Linked DNA regions of Mastigocladopsis repens PCC 10914. Each later gene encodes a partner of the first gene's protein in a complex. Links are inferred from orthologs where the notes say so. Each region holds a gene or a part of one and is shown in the gene's direction. Other genes may lie near its edges.

Region 1 (5,717 bases):
CAAATTAACCAAGCCCAAGCCTTGCAATCTTTAGGATTTTATCGCAAAGCGCAGAATCTGTTAGTAAGTGTCAATAAAAAGCTGCAAACTCAGCCTGATTCCCAATTGAAAGTGCAAGCATTGCAAAGTCTGGGAGTTGCTTTACAAGTGCTAGGAGATTTACAAAAATCCCAGGAAGTCTTAAAGCAAAGTTTGGCAATTAGTGAGCGCCTCAATTCTAGTGCAGACACCAGTAATATTCTTTTTCGATTGGGAAATACTGCAAGAGACTTACAGCAAAAGCAAGTAGCTTTGAATTACTATCAACAAGCAGCAGCGAAGGCAACTCATCCCCGCGTGGAAGTAGAAGCCCAGTTGAATCAACTCAGTCTTTATACACAAACCTCACAGTGGGGACAAGCTCAGTCTTTATTAGCGCCAATTAAATCTCAACTGGATAACCTTCCCCCCTCTCGCACGTCTATCTATGCAGCTGTGAACTTTGCCCGTAGTCTTTCTCAGTTGGCGAGACGGGATAGAGGAGAGTCTGCACAATACCACCAGCAAGCAGCGCGGGTTTTGGCTCGTGGTGTACAGCAAGCAGAAAACTTGGGGGATATGCGAGCCAAAGCCTATGCCTTAACTGAGTTAGGAGGATTATACCTCCAAACACAGCAGCTCGCTGAGGCGTTGAAACTGACCGAACAAGCCCAACAACTTGCCGAGGGAATTAACGCTGCTGATATTGCCTATCAAGCTTATTGGCAAATCGGGCGCATCCGCAAAATTCAGGGAGATACTAAGGCTGCGATAGTAGCATACAATTTATCCGTCAATGCCCTCAAGTCTCTGCGTAATGACTTGGTAACGATTAATCAGGATGTGCAATTTTCTTTTGAACAGAGTGTGGAACCGGTTTATCGGGAATTAGTGGATTTGTTGTTAGAATCCAACCCCAGCCAAGAAAACTTAAAGCAAGCCAGGGAAACAATAGAAGCCCTGCAATTAGCCGAATTAGACAATTTCCTTCGCGAAGCCTGTTTAGAAGCCAAACGGCAGCAGATTGACCAAATAGATAAGACAGCAGCGGTTATTTATCCGATTATTTTGGCTGATCGCGTGGAAGTCATTGTCTCTGTTCCCGGAAAACCTATTTCGAGCTACAAAACTTCTCTACCGAAAGCTGATATCGAGAACAGCATCAAACAGATGCGACAATCCCTCAATCCCGCTTACTCCAATGAAGAACGTTTGGAGCTGTATCAACAGCTCTATGACTGGCTGATTCGTCCAGCCCAGCCTCAGTTAGCCACCAGTGGGGTGAAAACTCTGGCATTCGTGCTAGATGGTTCCTTGCGAAATCTGCCGATGGCGGCTTTACATGATGGCAAACAGTATCTGATAGAGAAATATAGCCTTGCTCTCTCACCAGGGATGCAGCTATTGCAGGCGCGATCGCTCAAAGGGGAAAATTTGAAAGTGATTACAGCGGGACTGAGTGAAGCACGCCCAGGGTTTAACGCCTTGCCTGCAGTAAAGTTGGAAGTCAAAAAAATTGCCTCGGAAGTTAACGGCCAACTCCTTTTAAATGAAACTTTTACCACAGCCAATCTACGAAAAGCCATCCAATCGAAGCCTTTCTCGATTTTGCATCTGGCTACTCACGGTCAGTTTAGTAGTAGGTCTGATGAGACTTTTATACTTACCTGGGATAAAAAGATTAAGATAAAGGACTTAGCCGAATTAATTAAATCTAGAGACGAAGACAAAGCTAGCCCAGTGGAATTATTGGTTCTCAGCGCCTGCGATACAGCCAAAGGGGACAACCACGCTATCTTAGGATTGGCAGGAGTTGCAGTCCGTTCCGGGGTGCGTAGTACCTTAGCAACCCTCTGGGCTGTCAAAGACGAATCTACAGCCAAATTTATGGCGGAGTTTTATAAACAACTCAGCCAACCAGGAGCAACTAAAGCAGAAGCCTTGCGACAAACCCAATTGGCATTTTTGCAAAATGAAGATTTTTCCCATCCCTTTTATTGGGCATCGTTCGTCTTAGTGGGAAATTGGTTGTAATTCTGTTTTCAAACAACTTCTTATGAGTCTGTCGGATCTCCCCAATCTCTGGGTGCCTTTAGCGCTTTTAGGTTTAGTGATCATTGCTGCTGTGTTTTTTAGTAGTCGCAACAGTTGAAAACAAGCAATTAATCGTCTCTACGATAGGTGTGTCGTTGCTTATAGCAACTTTTGAGTACGTTGGTATATTATTGAGCTACTATACGCCCCTAGCTCCCATATCCTTTAGTACTGGTACTCAGCTAGATTTGCCAATGAGTACTAATAACTAATAACGCTGGAGTAATGACTAATTACTCCTATTGAGGGTTAAAATAAATCCCGATTGTCTTCCAAAATGTGAAAGCTTCATGATCTCCAGTAACGACTTTCGACCTGGTGTCTCGATAGTATTAGATGGGTCTGTGTGGCGAGTTGTGGAATTCCTCCACGTTAAGCCAGGGAAAGGCTCTGCCTTTGTGCGGACGAAACTAAAAAATGCCCAAAGTGGGAGCGTGGTGGAAAAAACGTTCCGCGCCGGCGAAACAGTTCCGCAAGCCAACCTGGAAAAAAGCACAATGCAGCATACCTATAAAGAGGCTGACGAATACGTCTTTATGGATATGGAAACCTACGAAGAAGGCAGATTGAGTGCGGCGCAGATTGGCGATCGCGTAAAATACCTTAAAGAAGGTATGGAAGTCAACGTCGTTCGCTGGGGCGACCAAGTCCTAGAAGTAGAACTGCCTAACTCTGTGGTGTTGGAAATTGTGCAAACAGACCCAGGTGTTAAGGGCGATACTGCAACAGGTGGTTCCAAGCCTGCAACTGTAGAAACAGGAGCAATTGTGATGGTTCCTCTGTTTATTTCCCAAGGAGAACGCATCCGCATAGACACTCGTAACGATACATACCTTGGCAGGGAGTAACTTTATTCTCACCTCTAGATGCAAATCCCGATTTTCATCTATGACAGGGATTTACATCCCTGCCTAACTATCAAATTCACTTTCAGTTAGATAAATATCTACTACCTAATTGCATGAGGTAAGAAAAGCTGTGCCATTGGACTTTAATGAAATCCGCCAACTGTTGACAACTATTGCACAAACCGATATTGCAGAAGTCACGCTCAAAAGTGACGACTTTGAACTAACGGTTCGTAAGGCTGTAAGCACTCATCAAATGTTGTCAGCAGGTCAAGCGGTGTTAGGCGCGGTTGGAGGAGCGGGATTGACGCCAGTTTCACCGTCGGTACCTTTGGTGGTATCCCCTCCGACCGTAACAGAAACTGCGTCAACTCGCGCCTTTGATAGCAATACAGGGGGCGTACAGTCGCCACTGATTCCCTCAGTCAAAGAACAGAAATTCGTTGACATCCCTTCACCAATGGTGGGAACGTTTTATCGCGCTCCTGGTCCAAGTGAATCGGCATTTGTGGAAGTGGGCGATCGCATAAGGAGTGGTCAAACAGTATGTATCATAGAAGCCATGAAACTCATGAATGAAATTGAATCAGAAGTATCCGGACAAGTGATAGAAATTCTCGTTCAGAACGGTGAACCAGTGGAATATGGTCAGCCTTTGATGCGAATTAACCCAGATTAAGTATTAATCTATATATCTATGTCTCTATGCCTCGTTGTTAAATGTCTTAGTTGAGTCCTTACGGGTCTACCCTGATGAAACAAGCGTTGCCTGTACCGCCAGAAGTTGTGCAACAAGTAGCTGAATACTTCAGCCTCTTGAGTGAACCTATGCGCCTACGGCTGTTACATTTGCTGCGGGATGAAGAAAAATGTGTGCAAGAACTGGTAGAGGCAACACAGACTTCTCAGGCTAATGTGTCAAAACATTTGAAGGTAATGTGGCAAGCAGGAATCCTCAGCCGCCGCAGTGAAGGAACTTCTGCCTACTACCGAGTGGAAGATGAAATGATTTTTGAATTGTGCAACAGGGTTTGTGATCGGCTTGCCTCCAGGTTAGAACAGCAAGCCCGTAACTTTCGCATTTTAAATAGCAAGTAGTCAGTTGTTAGTGGTGAGTGGTTAGAACTAACCACTCACCACTCACTAATAACTAAAGTGAATAATTTTTCTCAAAGCTTTCACGGGTCAGTGGCTGTTCCAACTCCAGACCTTCACCACCTAAAACGTCCAAAGTTTTGCCATTTACCTCAATGTAGACTTTAGCATTATTGTTTAAGGCTGTAGCAGTGTAGACAACTTGCCCCACGCGACCCATCATTGAAGAACTACCACCTCCACTGGTAAATTCTTCCGATAAATTAACGTGGATACCATCATTTGCCACCTTAACACCCAGCAGCTTGGTTCCTTTTGGAATCGTGGTAGACTCCGTTCCTTCTGTCGGTCCTGCTAATAATTGTTGGAAAGCTCCTTCTAAAACTTGGTTAGGCGAATTCCCACCTGCTTTAACTTGAACTGTTTGCGGAACCAATTTAAAACCAGTGCCAGTGTCTTGCAGCCAAAAGACTTCAGCATTTCGCTCAATACCAAACTGGTTGGTTGAGCGCGGAGGTTGAGTTTCTCCTGGAGCAGGGATTGGTGCTGGAGGATTATTAGCGGATTTCCACGTAAAATAAGCAACACCACTACTCACGGCAATCACTGCTGCTGAAACAGATGCAATAACACCTGGAGAAATACGATGAGATCCTTGCTGTTCTTTCATATTGAAAACCTTCCTTTGGGCTGAAATAGTATTTTTATGAGGAGAAGCCTGGTTAACGACGATACTCATGAGCCGGGGGTTTCCAAAAACCTAGAGGATGGCTCTATTCGTAAAAATGCGGCAGTCTCTAATTCTTCTGGTCTTATATTCAATTTTAGAAGCCGCACTTGTAGACCGTCATCTTCCAAATTTCCTAAATCTAATCGTTTGTTGATATTGTCCACAATTGCATTGACAAATTGAGGTGGAACCTGTTCACCATTGGCTGTCACAACTGGCTCAACTAGCTGGATATTCTTCCCACCAACAATACGCAATCCTGATTCCACCCTGATTAACAAGGGTTTCTCCAGACCTTTCTCCTGTAATTCTACTTGGAAACCAAAGCGGTTGTTTGCAAAAAATTTTACATTTGGATTAGCAAAATTATATCCGGACTTATCCCCTGTCTTTGACGAATCGTCTGTGTTAATTTTTAGCTTTTGCAACAAGGTCATGAATTCTGGTGATTGTAAGAGTTGATTGATATCTTGCTGAGTTAACACCAAACGGACACCAGCTTGTAAAGGTCGTTTGAATTTAGGTCGTTTTTGCCCAAGACTACCCAGTTCTAATTCAATTGCATCGGTTTCTAATTCTAAAGCCGCGATGCGAATTTCTTGCCACTTGAGTTGCAAAGAACGTCCTGCAACACGCACCCTTTCCACCTTGCCTTGCAGCAATTGATGAGTTGGGGCATTGTCAACTCGCACTTGCAATTGTTCAACCTGCTCCAACTGGGAACGGATAGCACTTTCAGCAGTTCGATCTACCACCAGTCCTACCGGGGTCACTAAACCCAATAAGCCAGATACAAGGAGTGTGAAAAATTCCATTTGTCCATAATTATTGGATTAGGAAATAGTTTGTAGTAGGCGATGGTAGCGCCTACTACAAACTCACGACATTGCCTCATTCATCCACTGCTTTAATGTAGATACAACTTCAGCAAT
Region 2 (5,686 bases), 240 kb from region 1 along the record:
ATGAACAGAATCAACAACTGAATGACGCTGCAGCAGCATTCAAGAAAAAGCAAGAACAGTTCTATCTGCAAAATCCAACTCAACAGCAGCCAAACCAACCACGCTTTCAGGTGAATACACCTCAGGTTATTACACCGCAATCGGGTAAGTAAGGTGACAAAAAAAGAACACAGAACGCAGAACTCAAAAACTTTTTATTATTCAGACGTGTGTTCTGTGTTCTCCTCAATGACTAATAGCTTTTACAGCCCCAATGCCGCTAAAACATCGCTAGCGTGAGAGGATGTGTTGACACTAGAGTCAACATGAATAATTTTGCCGTTACCATCAATGACGTAGGTAACGCGCTTGGCATAACCACCACCATCAACATCGTATGCTTTAACCAAGGTTTTATTGGTGTCAGCTAGTAGCGGAAAATTGAGATTATATTTTTCGGTGAATGCCTGATGAGAAGCTTCATCATCTACACTGACTCCTAGCACCACAACATCTTTGCTCTGATAATTGTCAATGGCATCTCGAAAGCTACAGGCTTGTTTAGTACAGCCTGGGGTATCGTCTTTGGGGTAGAAATACAAAACCACCTTTTTGCCCTTGAAATCAGATAATGAGACAGTGTTGCCGTTGGTGTCTTTGACGGTAAATGTAGGCGCATCACTACCAACTGCTAATGGCATAGTTTTAGTATTTTCCTATACAAGGTTAACTTCAGGGTAAGTTATTGTTAGTAACATTGTTCGACTTTCCCTGATGGCGGTTATTGTATCAAACTTTATACACTTTTTTTATTGCATCTGCTCTAGTGGTTTATCGCATTTAATGTAGTAAAGACTTTAGTCATAGGTTCTTTAAGCGCTTAAGCGCTCACTACGAAGCCTTCAAAATAAATGCGATAGACCACTAGGTCTTCCATTGCATTTTGCACTTCATTTCTTGTAGGTAGAAAAATACAGAACACAGAACTCAAGAATTATTCTGCCTTCTGCCTTCTGTGTTTTGCGTTTTGCACTCTTGAGAATCTATTCTGAAATACGTTCTAAGTTCTATATTTTGGGACTAAACCTTACCATTGATTGAACTTAGCTGCATGGATCCCAAATATTTTGTTAAATAGGGCGAGAAAACTTCGTAAATTAACGTTAGGGGTTGCCCATGATGCCAAAACAAGTAGTGGCGACCCCAAAAAGGCCCAGTCTCATTAAAACCTAACTCCAAAGCTTTCGAGTTACCGGAGTAAATCCCTTGGACATCCCGATACAACTCTGTACGGAGACGAGCTAAACTTGCCCAAATAGGTAACGAACGATTTTGCAAATACTCATCTACATGAGAACCTTCCCACCATGAGGTGGCATACGCCAACCGCTGACCAGAGGCAGTACGCAGCCAGACCTGCCGCCGCAGCCTTGGTCCTGGCACAGCTTGTATGAGGTCGGGGGCACCATCCAAGTCCATGCCAATTAATGACATATCGATGACATCCACTTCCGTAGGCTCGCCTGTCAGCAGTTGTAAGTGTCTTGTTGGGGAGCCGTCACCTAAAAGGAGTAATTGCCAAGTCGGTGCCAGCTGAGTGTGTGGCAAACCTTGTTGAATGACTTCCTCGCCACCTTGCCAAAGCGGAGTGAGGCGGTGCCACCCCGAGGGTATTGTTAAGTTGTTTATCGGTGTAACAGTCGCTGTCAAGGTTCTTTACAAAACTTCACTAATCTCTATAAAAGCATAAGTTGAAGTTCTAAGTACGAGAAGGAAAAAAAATAGGTATTTTTTACTATTTACCAAAATCTAACTTAGGACTCGGTAACACTAGTTGCCTCAACAGGGCGTGGAACCCACCCACAGTGGTGGCTCCTTAGGACTCAGAACTAAAAAATGCGGATGGCGAGACTCGAACTCGCAAGGCAAAGCCACACGCCCCTCAAACGTGCGCGTATACCAATTCCGCCACATCCGCAAGCTTTCTTTGACTATGAAAGTATAGCATAAGAGAAACAATTACAGTAAGGTGATACCCAAGTTAGAGAAAATTTAAGTTCAGATATTTAGAAATATCTCAAATGGGTATACTCGACGGACAGAAATGTAGTAGCTGCACAAGTGATATTAAAAAGGGGTATAGCGACGAGCGGTGGCAACCGCAGCTGCTCGGAAATTGAGTCTAAGCTGTCGCGCACGGTACGAAAAAATGCCAAACTCGGGAAACTAACTCCAGATTAGCAGCAGCAATATTGCTAGTCTAGTTAATACCCGTAGAGGCAAGCAGCCAAATCCTTCCTGATTTTTGGGAAGAGGTTTGGGAATCTCCAGTCAGAATTTGAGATGAGGCTCTGCGTAATTTCAATTTTGACGGCAGAAAATGTCAATCTACATGGACTGATATCAAAGCTAGAAGATGAAGTTTGACAAAATATTAATTGCTAATCGGGGAGAAATTGCGCTTCGCATTCTCCGCGCCTGTGAAGAAATGGGGATTGCGACAGTTGCGGTACACTCCACCGTTGACCGTAATGCTCTACACGTCCAACTTGCCGATGAAGCGGTTTGCATTGGCGAAGCTGCCAGCGGTAAAAGTTATTTGAATATTCCCAATATTATTGCAGCGGCATTGACACGTAATGCCAGCGCTATTCACCCTGGCTATGGATTCTTGGCTGAAAATGCTCGGTTTGCAGAAATCTGTGCTGACCATCATATTGCTTTTATAGGTCCATCTCCCGAAGCTATTCGGCTCATGGGGGATAAATCTACTGCGAAAGAAACCATGCAAAAAGCTGGGGTTCCTACGGTACCTGGTAGCGATGGCTTGGTAGAGTCGGAACAAGAAGGCTTGGTGATCGCTAGAAAAATTGGCTACCCAGTGATGGTTAAAGCCACAGCGGGCGGTGGTGGACGAGGTATGCGCTTAGTAGGTTCTGAAAATGAGTTCGTCAAATCCTACCAAGCAGCCCAAGGTGAAGCGGGAGCTGCATTTGGTAATTCTGGGGTCTACCTAGAAAAATTTATTGAGCGTCCCCGCCATATTGAATTTCAAATATTGGCTGATAACTACGGCAACGTCATCCATTTAGGGGAACGGGATTGTTCGATTCAACGCCGCAACCAGAAACTTCTAGAAGAAGCCCCTAGCCCGGCTTTAGACCCAGACCTGCGAGAGAAAATGGGAGAAGCTGCTGTCAAAGCTGCCCAATTTATTAACTACAGTGGGGCTGGAACCATTGAGTTTCTCTTGGATAAATCCGGTCAATTCTACTTTATGGAAATGAACACCCGGATTCAAGTCGAGCATCCAGTGACGGAGATGATTACTGGGATAGATTTGGTTGTCGAACAAATCCTTATTGCCCAAGGGGAAAGACTCAAGCTGACACAAGACCAAGTCGTCTTGCGAGGTCATGCGATCGAGTGCCGCATTAATGCGGAAGATCCTGACAATGACTTTCGCCCCTCTGCTGGACGTATCAGTGGTTATCTCCCTCCTGGAGGTCCTGGAGTTCGCATTGACTCCCATGTTTACACCGATTACCAAATTCCTCCTTACTACGACTCACTCATTGGCAAGTTAATCGTTTGGGGCGCAGACCGTCCTACTGCTATTAACCGCATGAAACGAGCACTGCGAGAATGTGCCATTACGGGACTACCCACGACTATTGGATTTCATCAGAAAATTATGGAACACCCGCAGTTTTTGAAGGGGCAAGTCTACACTAATTTCGTACAGGAGATGAAAACTTTAGTGCAGTAGTGTTTGTGACTGAGTAGTAGTTAGTAGTTAATTTTTGACTGGCAACAACTAACCCTATGGCTAACGCCACGCCTTACGGCGAACGGGTATCTCCTCCCCTGAGGCTACGCCAACGCCAGTCACCTGCGGAGGAGCCAGTGCGGTCTTGGGGTCTCACGCCACTCCCCTCAAGTCGGGAAACCCTCCTGCATAGCGCTGGCTCACCACGGGGGTGGCTCCCCAAGTGGAGCATCTGGCGTTGGAAACCCTCCCGCAGTGGTGGACTCACAACTAACAACTAACAAACCCCAAAGCCTATTGGACACGAGACAGCATGGTCAGCAGTCCTTGCTGACCCAGGAGAATTTCCCGTAAAAAACTGAGGATACCTACCCAAATGATGGGGGTAATGTCCACTCCACCGATAGGTTGTACAATCTTTCGCAATGGCACCAAAAAGGGTTCAGTAGGCCAAGCTACTAGATTAAAAGGCAAACGATTCAGATCAACCTGAGGATACCAAGTCAGAATAATCCGGAAAATAAACAAAAATATCATCAGTCCCAACACTGGACCGAGAATCCAAGCAGTAATGTCAACACCAGTCATGATTTAAGCTTGACTTTTTTGTGTAAATAAAGGAAAGAACTGAAACAGGGTGAGCAAATTTTAAGCTTTGTAAAGCCTTTCTCTAATTTTAACTAAATGCTGTTACCCAAAGGGGAATATAGCACTACTACAGTCTATCCTTGACAGGATAGGAGTCGCCGTTAACCACTACGGTGAACTACTCCCTACTGCCATAAATGGCTTCTCAAGGGTCTGATAGACTATTAAAATTGTGATAAGAGTGTAAAAAAAGGTTGAAATCTATGACGCCATCTTTAGCAAATTTCCTTTGGAGTCTGGTTTGGGGTACAGCAATTGTCGTTATCCCTGCCACACTAGGATTGATTTTTGTTAGCCAGAAAGATAAAATCCAACGCTAATAAGACTTTTGTAGAGACGTGGGATACCACGTCTCTATTCTTAAAACTGGTTTTGTGTGAGTGAATTGCTTAATTGCAGATTCTTCGCAATTCATCATAATATTTATACTAAGCTGACAAACACAGGGTTCTTAGCTTTAGGTCATAATGTAGAGACTAGAGACGCGTTAGCAAAGCTCCACGCAGAGCGAGGCAACTTCGCGTCTTTAAAGTATATTGTGTCTAATTACAGTAGAGATTTAAATTCTGACTCGCTAACATAGATTTTGATATTGGGTAAACAACAATGCTAATGTTTGGGCTGAACTCAGCCAGTGTTCTGGCTCAGGTAAATTTTGGGGCAAACTCAGCCAGTATTCTAGGAATTTTCTTGGCTGTGGCTGGGGCAGCACTCTACTTTCTGCGCTCTGTGCGTCCAGAACTCTCACGCGACCAAGATATCTTTTTTGCTGCGGTGGGATTACTTTGCGGCTTCATTCTCGTCTTTCAAGGTTGGCGTCTTGACCCGATTTTACAATTTGGTCAGTTGCTGTTGGCAGGCTCAACGATATTTTTTGCGGTTGAAAGTATTCGTCTAAGGGGTATAGCAACCCAGCAAGCCAAGCGTAACACCCCTATTGTGGATGACGAACGAGAAGTCAGCGACAACTACAGGTATAACAGGAAATATAAGGCACAGGTAGACGCTGAATTAGAACCCCTGCCTTATGAAGATGATTACGATGAGCGCCCCGTGCGTGGTCGAATTTCGGGTAGTAGGGATAGCCGTTCATCTCGTGATGATTACTACGAAGATGAAACCCCGCGTCGTCCAGAACGTCGCAATGGCAGTGAAAGGCTGACAACAACTGACAAAACTGACAAAACCCGTCGCCGTAGTTCTGGGCGTTCTGTGCGCCCCTCGGAAAGGTTTGATGATGAGGATTGGAGTGCTTCCAAAACAGTTGATAATTGGGATAGTTCAACTACT
Region 3 (5,601 bases), 880 kb from region 1 along the record:
GTTATGGTTTGAACGAACCAACTGCAGCAGATCACATTGAACAAGGAGTGTTGCAAGTTTTGCAAAGAGGCGATCGCACTGGGGATATAATGTCTCCTGGCATGAATCTTTTGGCTTGCCGCGCTATGGGTGAGGCACTTATTCAAGTCCTCGAAGCGGAATAATTGCACAGGCTCAAACCGACATTTTGGCAACTCTTGCTTAAACTTTTCGGATAAACTATTAACACAAACCTACAAAAGACTCAGTGAGTGGTGTACGCTTTAAAACAAGGACAAGCAAACTATACCAACCAAAAAAACCAGCCAGCTTTGATTGATCCTGCCGTCATCAGAGCCGCTGGTCAGATTTACCACACTTACTGTGAGGTACATCCCGAAATGACTGGGCAAGCTTCAGGAGTAGCAATTAATCGGTTTAATCACCGGGGTAAGGTGATTTTTACCAATCAACCAGTCCTCTTGCCAGAAGAATGTTTCGTGCCGTTGAATCAGATTGAATCGTATATGTATTGAGTCATTAGTCGTTAGTCATTAGTCATTAGTTAAGGCTATAACCTTTGAGCAAAGGACAAATGACAAAGGACAATTGACTTAATGGACACCTTGATAATAGTTCAGGCGAGTGTCATCGTTTTCGCCTTAGGAGCTTCTGTTGGCAGCTTCATCAATGTTGTTGTTTATCGTTTACCAGCTAGGCTGTCGATTCTTTTTCCACCTTCTCGCTGTCCCCATTGCTTAAACCAGCTCAAACCCTACGATAATGTCCCAGTGTTGGGATGGCTGTGGTTAAGAGGGCGTTGTCGGTATTGCAAAAGTAAAATTTCTATCCGTTATCCTGTGGTAGAAGGGGTAACGGGTTTTGTTTTTTTGCTAGTTTTTTGGATCTTTAAATTTTCGCTCTCTACAATAGGCTACTGGGCGTTTTGCAGTTGGTTATTAGCGCTATCGCTCATTGACCTAGATACAATGACATTACCCAACCCATTGACTAAGTCGGGTTTGGTGATGGGAATTGTGTTTCAGATGGTTTATGGTTTTTTACTAGAGGCTAGTTGGGTAGGATTAGTACATCATCTCAAGATGGCGATAGTAGGAGCAGTGCTGGGCTTATGGCTGTTTGATGCGATCGCCATCATTGGTTCAATTGTCTTTAGGAAAACTGCTATGGGTGGAGGGGATGCCAAATTAGCAGCCATGATGGGAGCATGGTTAGGATGGAAGTATTTGCTCCTGGCTAGTTTTCTTGCTTGTGTGGTGGGAGTAGTGGTAGGTGGCGGCACAATGAAATGGGGACAAAAGATACCTTTTGGTCCTTTTCTCGCTGTAGGAGCAGTTATTGCTCTATTTGGCGGTGAAGCTATTTTGTCTTCTTATTTGCGCTTATTCTTCTCAACCAGTTGAAAAAGGAAAATCAAAAGTTGTAGAGACGTGCCATGGCACGTCTCTACAAAAGTCTTCTTCATCTCGCGATTCCCAATTACACTATAACTGTAAATCTCATCACCCCATCTATCTTTAGGCTTTTGGTAATATCATCGTTGTGACTTGGATCACCCTCTTAACAACAAGTAACCGTTGGCAAGCAGAACTGATGCAACAACTGCTTGCATCTCATGATATAGCAACAAAAATTATTGATTTGGGGGTGAAATCTTATTTGGGGGCTGGGACTCCTGCGGCTTTGCAGGTACGTGCACAAGACAAGTGGACTGCGTTGCTGCTTTTAAGTCCCCCTGAAGACGAGCAAGAGACTTGAATTGGTTTACGTATTTTCGTTAAGCTGGCAACCAAAGATGTATGCGGAAGGTCTGATTTGCTTACAAGACGAATTTGAATAAGTAGTCATTAGTTATGAGTCATTAGTCATTAGTATGGACAAAGGACTAATGATAAAAAACTAAGAGCGACCACAAGCGACTTAACATATTTTGGACATACTATCCACTCAAATAAGATAAAAATGGCGAACAACGAAGAATCACGCGGTTTAAAGTCTCTATTAGATTGGTTTGCAAATCGACGGAAATCAGGCTCTACCATACTGGAACGCCAAGAACGTGAAATTGCTGATGGGCTGTGGCATAAATGTTCTAACTGTGGGGTCTTGACATATACCAAAGACCTGAGAGCTAACCAGATGGTTTGTGTTGAGTGCGGACATCATAATCGAGTAGATAGCGATGAGCGCATTCGTCAATTGATTGATGCAAACACTTGGAGACCAATAGATGAGCATTTGCGTCCTACCGATCCACTGCAATTTCGCGATCGCAAACTATATATTGACCGCCTGCGGGAAATGCAGGATAAACTTGGCTTAATCGACGCCGTTAAAACTGGTTTAGGTCATATGAATGGTTTACCCGCTGCTCTTGGGGTCATGGACTTCCGGTTCATGGGTGGAAGCATGGGTTCGGTGGTAGGAGAAAAACTGACCCGTTTGATTGAGCAAGCGACTCAGCGACGCTATCCTGTGGTTATTGTTTGTACCTCTGGTGGAGCGAGAATGCAGGAAGGGATGCTTTCGCTGATGCAAATGGCGAAAATTTCAGCAGCTTTGCAACGTCATCAGGAAGCACGGCTACTGTACATTCCCGTTTTAACGAATCCCACGACAGGTGGTGTAACGGCTAGTTTTGCCATGTTGGGAGATATCATCTTGGCAGAACCGAAGGCTACGATTGGCTTTGCTGGTCGGCGAGTGATTGAGCAAACCTTACGGGAAAAACTGCCAGATGACTTTCAAACTGCGGAAGATTTGCTAAAGCACGGTTTTGTCGATGATATTGTGCCTCGTACTCAGATCAAGAAAACTCTAGCACAGTTGATTGCTTTGCACCAGCCACCCGCACCAACGACAACTCATAATAATATGGTGGTTTGGGAGACAAGGACTTTGAGTTCTACCGCTGCTGAGTAACAGGAGTGGGGGATAAGGAGACACCCCCTCCCCTTGTCTCCCCATCTTAGTTTGCAGCGTCAAAAGCGTCGCTTTCAAAAGCAACTGTTTGGATCAACTGTCTAACCTTGAGCTACCTGTTTGCGCCCTTGCCAGACTTGTCTCATCTGGGAGAAAGATTGCCCTCGCCCTTCTTGCACAAAGATCAGGGGAACAATCGCTGCGAGTCGGAACGCAGCGGAGATGATGAACAATCCTGATAAACCACCAAACGAAGGATTTTGTGCTATGAAGCCGCCTATGATTGTGCCCAAAGCACCGCTAACCCCAGCAATGGCAGATGCGATCGCAAAATAGATGGACTGATTTTTAGCTGGTGTTACCTCTATTTGCAGATTGTTGTTGCACAAGTCAAGCGCCGCCCAATTCCCTCCGATGAAAATGTGTATCAGCGGCAACCACAACCACAGGTCAATCAGGTTAGTACTAATCCCCAGCCATAGCAACGGTACGCTTGCAGCCACCATCCCTATAACCAGCAAGATTGGACGATTGCCTATCCTGTCTGCCAACTTGCCCCACAGAATAAGCATCAGCAGATTCGCTCCAGCCTGAAGGCTGCCATAAAGCGTTACCCATCTCACATCTAGATTTAGTGTGTCCAGCATATAGAGGTTGAAGAAGGGGAGGCTGAGGTTAGCGGCAAACATCCATGAGCTGAAATAGAGCAGAAACTTTAAAAAGTTAGAGTTCTTCCAGATGCTGTCACCAGCAGTTGCATCCTTGCCAAGCTCGATATTTTTTAGCTGCTCCTCAGTATTATTACTTTTATCAATTGTATTATACAAAACAGCATTTTTGGAAGAAGACCTGGTGGGAGAAGCGTTTTGTACCTGTGGGTTCACATCCACCTTGAAGTACTGACACCCCAAGCTCACAAGCCCCGACAGAATGCCGACAAGCAGAACCACTCCATAACCTTGCAGAGTTCCACCTGGCCAGGTTGATACAGCTAGACCTGCCAAAGGTACACACACCAAATTGGTCAGGCTGGAAACACTGTTACGTAATCCGAAATACCGCCCCCGCAATCGCCGGGGGACGAGCGTTGCCATCCAACTTAGCCATGATGCACCCCCTAGCGCACCTAAGAGATTGCTCATAAGAACAATCAAGAGCGTCAGTACCACCAGCTGGTGGGTATTAATTTTTCCCCAGCTTGCCATAGTAATGCCAATAGCTAGAATCAGCCAGAGTAGCCGAGAAGGTCCATAAATGCAAAGGCAATACCAGAAACGGCTGGTTGAGCGTTCCGACAGGTATGCACCAAACGGCTGAATGAGATTCACGACCATCGGGATAGAGGACAGCATCCCAAAAACTACTGGTCTGGCATCCAATTCTACTAAGAAATTACTTAGCAAAATCCCGCCACTGGTAATGGAGAAAAATGTTGAAAAGATAGCATCCACAGTGGAGGCTCTTAAACTAGTGCGAATAGCATCCTTAGAAACTCGAGGGCTGGGTTTTGAGCTAAGAGAGTGTGGTGTTTCCGGAACTGTAATCTGGGTGACTTCAGGCGCAAGAGGAGCAGCCTTAATCTGCGATATTTCGGGAGCAAGAGGAGCCGTTTCAAGGGGAACAAAATCCATGACCTATCTCTACTGGTTGGTGATGCATCTCAAGCCGTACTGGCAATTTTTCGTTATTCTAGCTTGCATTTCTCAACAAAAATTTAGACAGAGAAAAAATCAATCCTGAGCTACAGAGGCAATATATAAAGTGACAGAATTTTTTATTCACTTGTGATGCGAACCAACGTGTTGAAATTTTTGGGACTGTTGGTGGCGATCGCCCTCTCGTTTATTGGTTGTCACAACCTGCTCTTTCCTAACGCCTCAAGAGCACCAGCCGCAGTCACGATCAAACTTGGTGGTTGGATAGCAAGTCCAGCAGAGCAAAAACTATTGAAAGAAGTCCTACAAGACTTTGAAGCACAAAACCCAGGTATCAAAGTTAGGCATGAGGTCATCAACGACCAATACATGGATGTCATAAAAACCCGCTTAGTTGGTGAAGCAGCTCCTGATGTCTTTTATCTAGATGCTCTTGAGGCTCCTTTCTTCATGAGCCAGAATGTTCTAGAACCGCTTGATGCATATATTACCCCCGAATTTGACCTAGCTGACTTTGAAGGAACGCTACTCAATAGCTTTAAGTACGGTAATCATATTTATGGTTTTCCCAAGGATGATTCCACACTTGCTTTGTTCTACAACAAAAAAGCTTTTGCAGCCGCCGGGTTAAGTACTCCTCCAACAACTTGGGAGGAACTACGCACCTACTCACAGAAGTTGACTGTAGACCGTAACCGCGATGGCAGAATTGATCAATATGGTTTTGGGGAAATCCCAGAGTTAGCGCGTCAGGCTTACAAAATCAAAGCCTTTGGTGGACAACTCGTAGACCAAAATGGTTATGCAGCATTTGCCAGTGATGCTGGATTGCAAGGACTACAATTGGCAGTAGACCAGTATCAAAAAGACCGCTCCTCTGCACAAAAATCTGATGTTGGAACCAACTCAGGCAGTGAAATGTTTGGTCAGGGTAAGGTTGCAATGGTGATTGAGGGTAACTGGGCAATTCCTTACCTAACAGAAACCTTTCCCAATCTGGAGTTTGCTACAGCACAAGTCCCTA

What was found.
Region 2: the proteins of accB (region 1) and accC are in contact, whole or in part, in a solved structure (PDB 8UXZ), measured with the Escherichia coli proteins. The link is inferred for Mastigocladopsis repens PCC 10914 from one-to-one orthologs.
Region 3: the proteins of accB (region 1) and accD are in contact, whole or in part, in a solved structure (PDB 8UXZ), measured with the Escherichia coli proteins. The link is inferred for Mastigocladopsis repens PCC 10914 from one-to-one orthologs.

The regions. Positions count from the first base shown.
Region 1 is NZ_JH992901.1:1,817,068-1,822,784, forward strand. What follows is about bases 1,913-4,864. They hold accB (acetyl-CoA carboxylase biotin carboxyl carrier protein), read left to right. Parts: upstream 1,913-3,090; coding sequence 3,091-3,639; downstream 3,640-4,864. Other genes in these bases: MAS10914_RS0110195 (CHAT domain-containing protein), read left to right, coding at 1,913-2,052; efp (elongation factor P), read left to right, coding at 2,403-2,960; MAS10914_RS0110210 (ArsR/SmtB family transcription factor), read left to right, coding at 3,714-4,058; MAS10914_RS0110215 (GerMN domain-containing protein), read right to left, coding at 4,111-4,725; MAS10914_RS0110220 (LmeA family phospholipid-binding protein), read right to left, coding at 4,791-4,864. Also shown: more of MAS10914_RS0110195, read left to right, coding at 1-1,912; more of MAS10914_RS0110220, read right to left, coding at 4,865-5,600; MAS10914_RS0110225 (proline--tRNA ligase), read right to left, coding at 5,664-5,717. UniProt on the Escherichia coli protein: This protein is a component of the acetyl coenzyme A carboxylase complex; first, biotin carboxylase catalyzes the carboxylation of the carrier protein and then the transcarboxylase transfers the carboxyl group to form malonyl-CoA.
Region 2 is NZ_JH992901.1:2,055,095-2,060,780, reverse strand. Bases 1,651-4,571 are described here. They hold accC (acetyl-CoA carboxylase biotin carboxylase subunit), read left to right. Parts: upstream 1,651-2,395; coding sequence 2,396-3,748; downstream 3,749-4,571. Other genes in these bases: MAS10914_RS0111265 (YggT family protein), read right to left, coding at 4,043-4,336; MAS10914_RS34125 (hypothetical protein), read left to right, coding at 3,805-4,029; MAS10914_RS0111280 (chorismate lyase), read right to left, coding at 1,651-1,689. Also shown: MAS10914_RS0111290 (hypothetical protein), read left to right, coding at 1-152; MAS10914_RS0111285 (peroxiredoxin), read right to left, coding at 243-680; more of MAS10914_RS0111280, read right to left, coding at 1,060-1,650; psbX (photosystem II reaction center X protein), read left to right, coding at 4,600-4,716; MAS10914_RS0111255 (Ycf66 family protein), read left to right, coding at 5,003-5,686. UniProt on the Escherichia coli protein: This protein is a component of the acetyl coenzyme A carboxylase complex; first, biotin carboxylase catalyzes the carboxylation of the carrier protein and then the transcarboxylase transfers the carboxyl group to form malonyl-CoA.
Region 3 is NZ_JH992901.1:939,328-944,928, reverse strand. Bases 1,107-3,942 are described here. They hold accD (acetyl-CoA carboxylase, carboxyltransferase subunit beta), read left to right. Parts: upstream 1,107-1,962; coding sequence 1,963-2,922; downstream 2,923-3,942. Other genes in these bases: MAS10914_RS0106485 (MFS transporter), read right to left, coding at 3,024-3,942; MAS10914_RS0106495 (putative signal transducing protein), read left to right, coding at 1,543-1,758; MAS10914_RS0106500 (prepilin peptidase), read left to right, coding at 1,107-1,403. In the rest of the region: leuB (3-isopropylmalate dehydrogenase), read left to right, coding at 1-164; MAS10914_RS0106505 (hypothetical protein), read left to right, coding at 255-515; more of MAS10914_RS0106500, read left to right, coding at 597-1,106; more of MAS10914_RS0106485, read right to left, coding at 3,943-4,553; MAS10914_RS0106480 (ABC transporter substrate-binding protein), read left to right, coding at 4,710-5,601.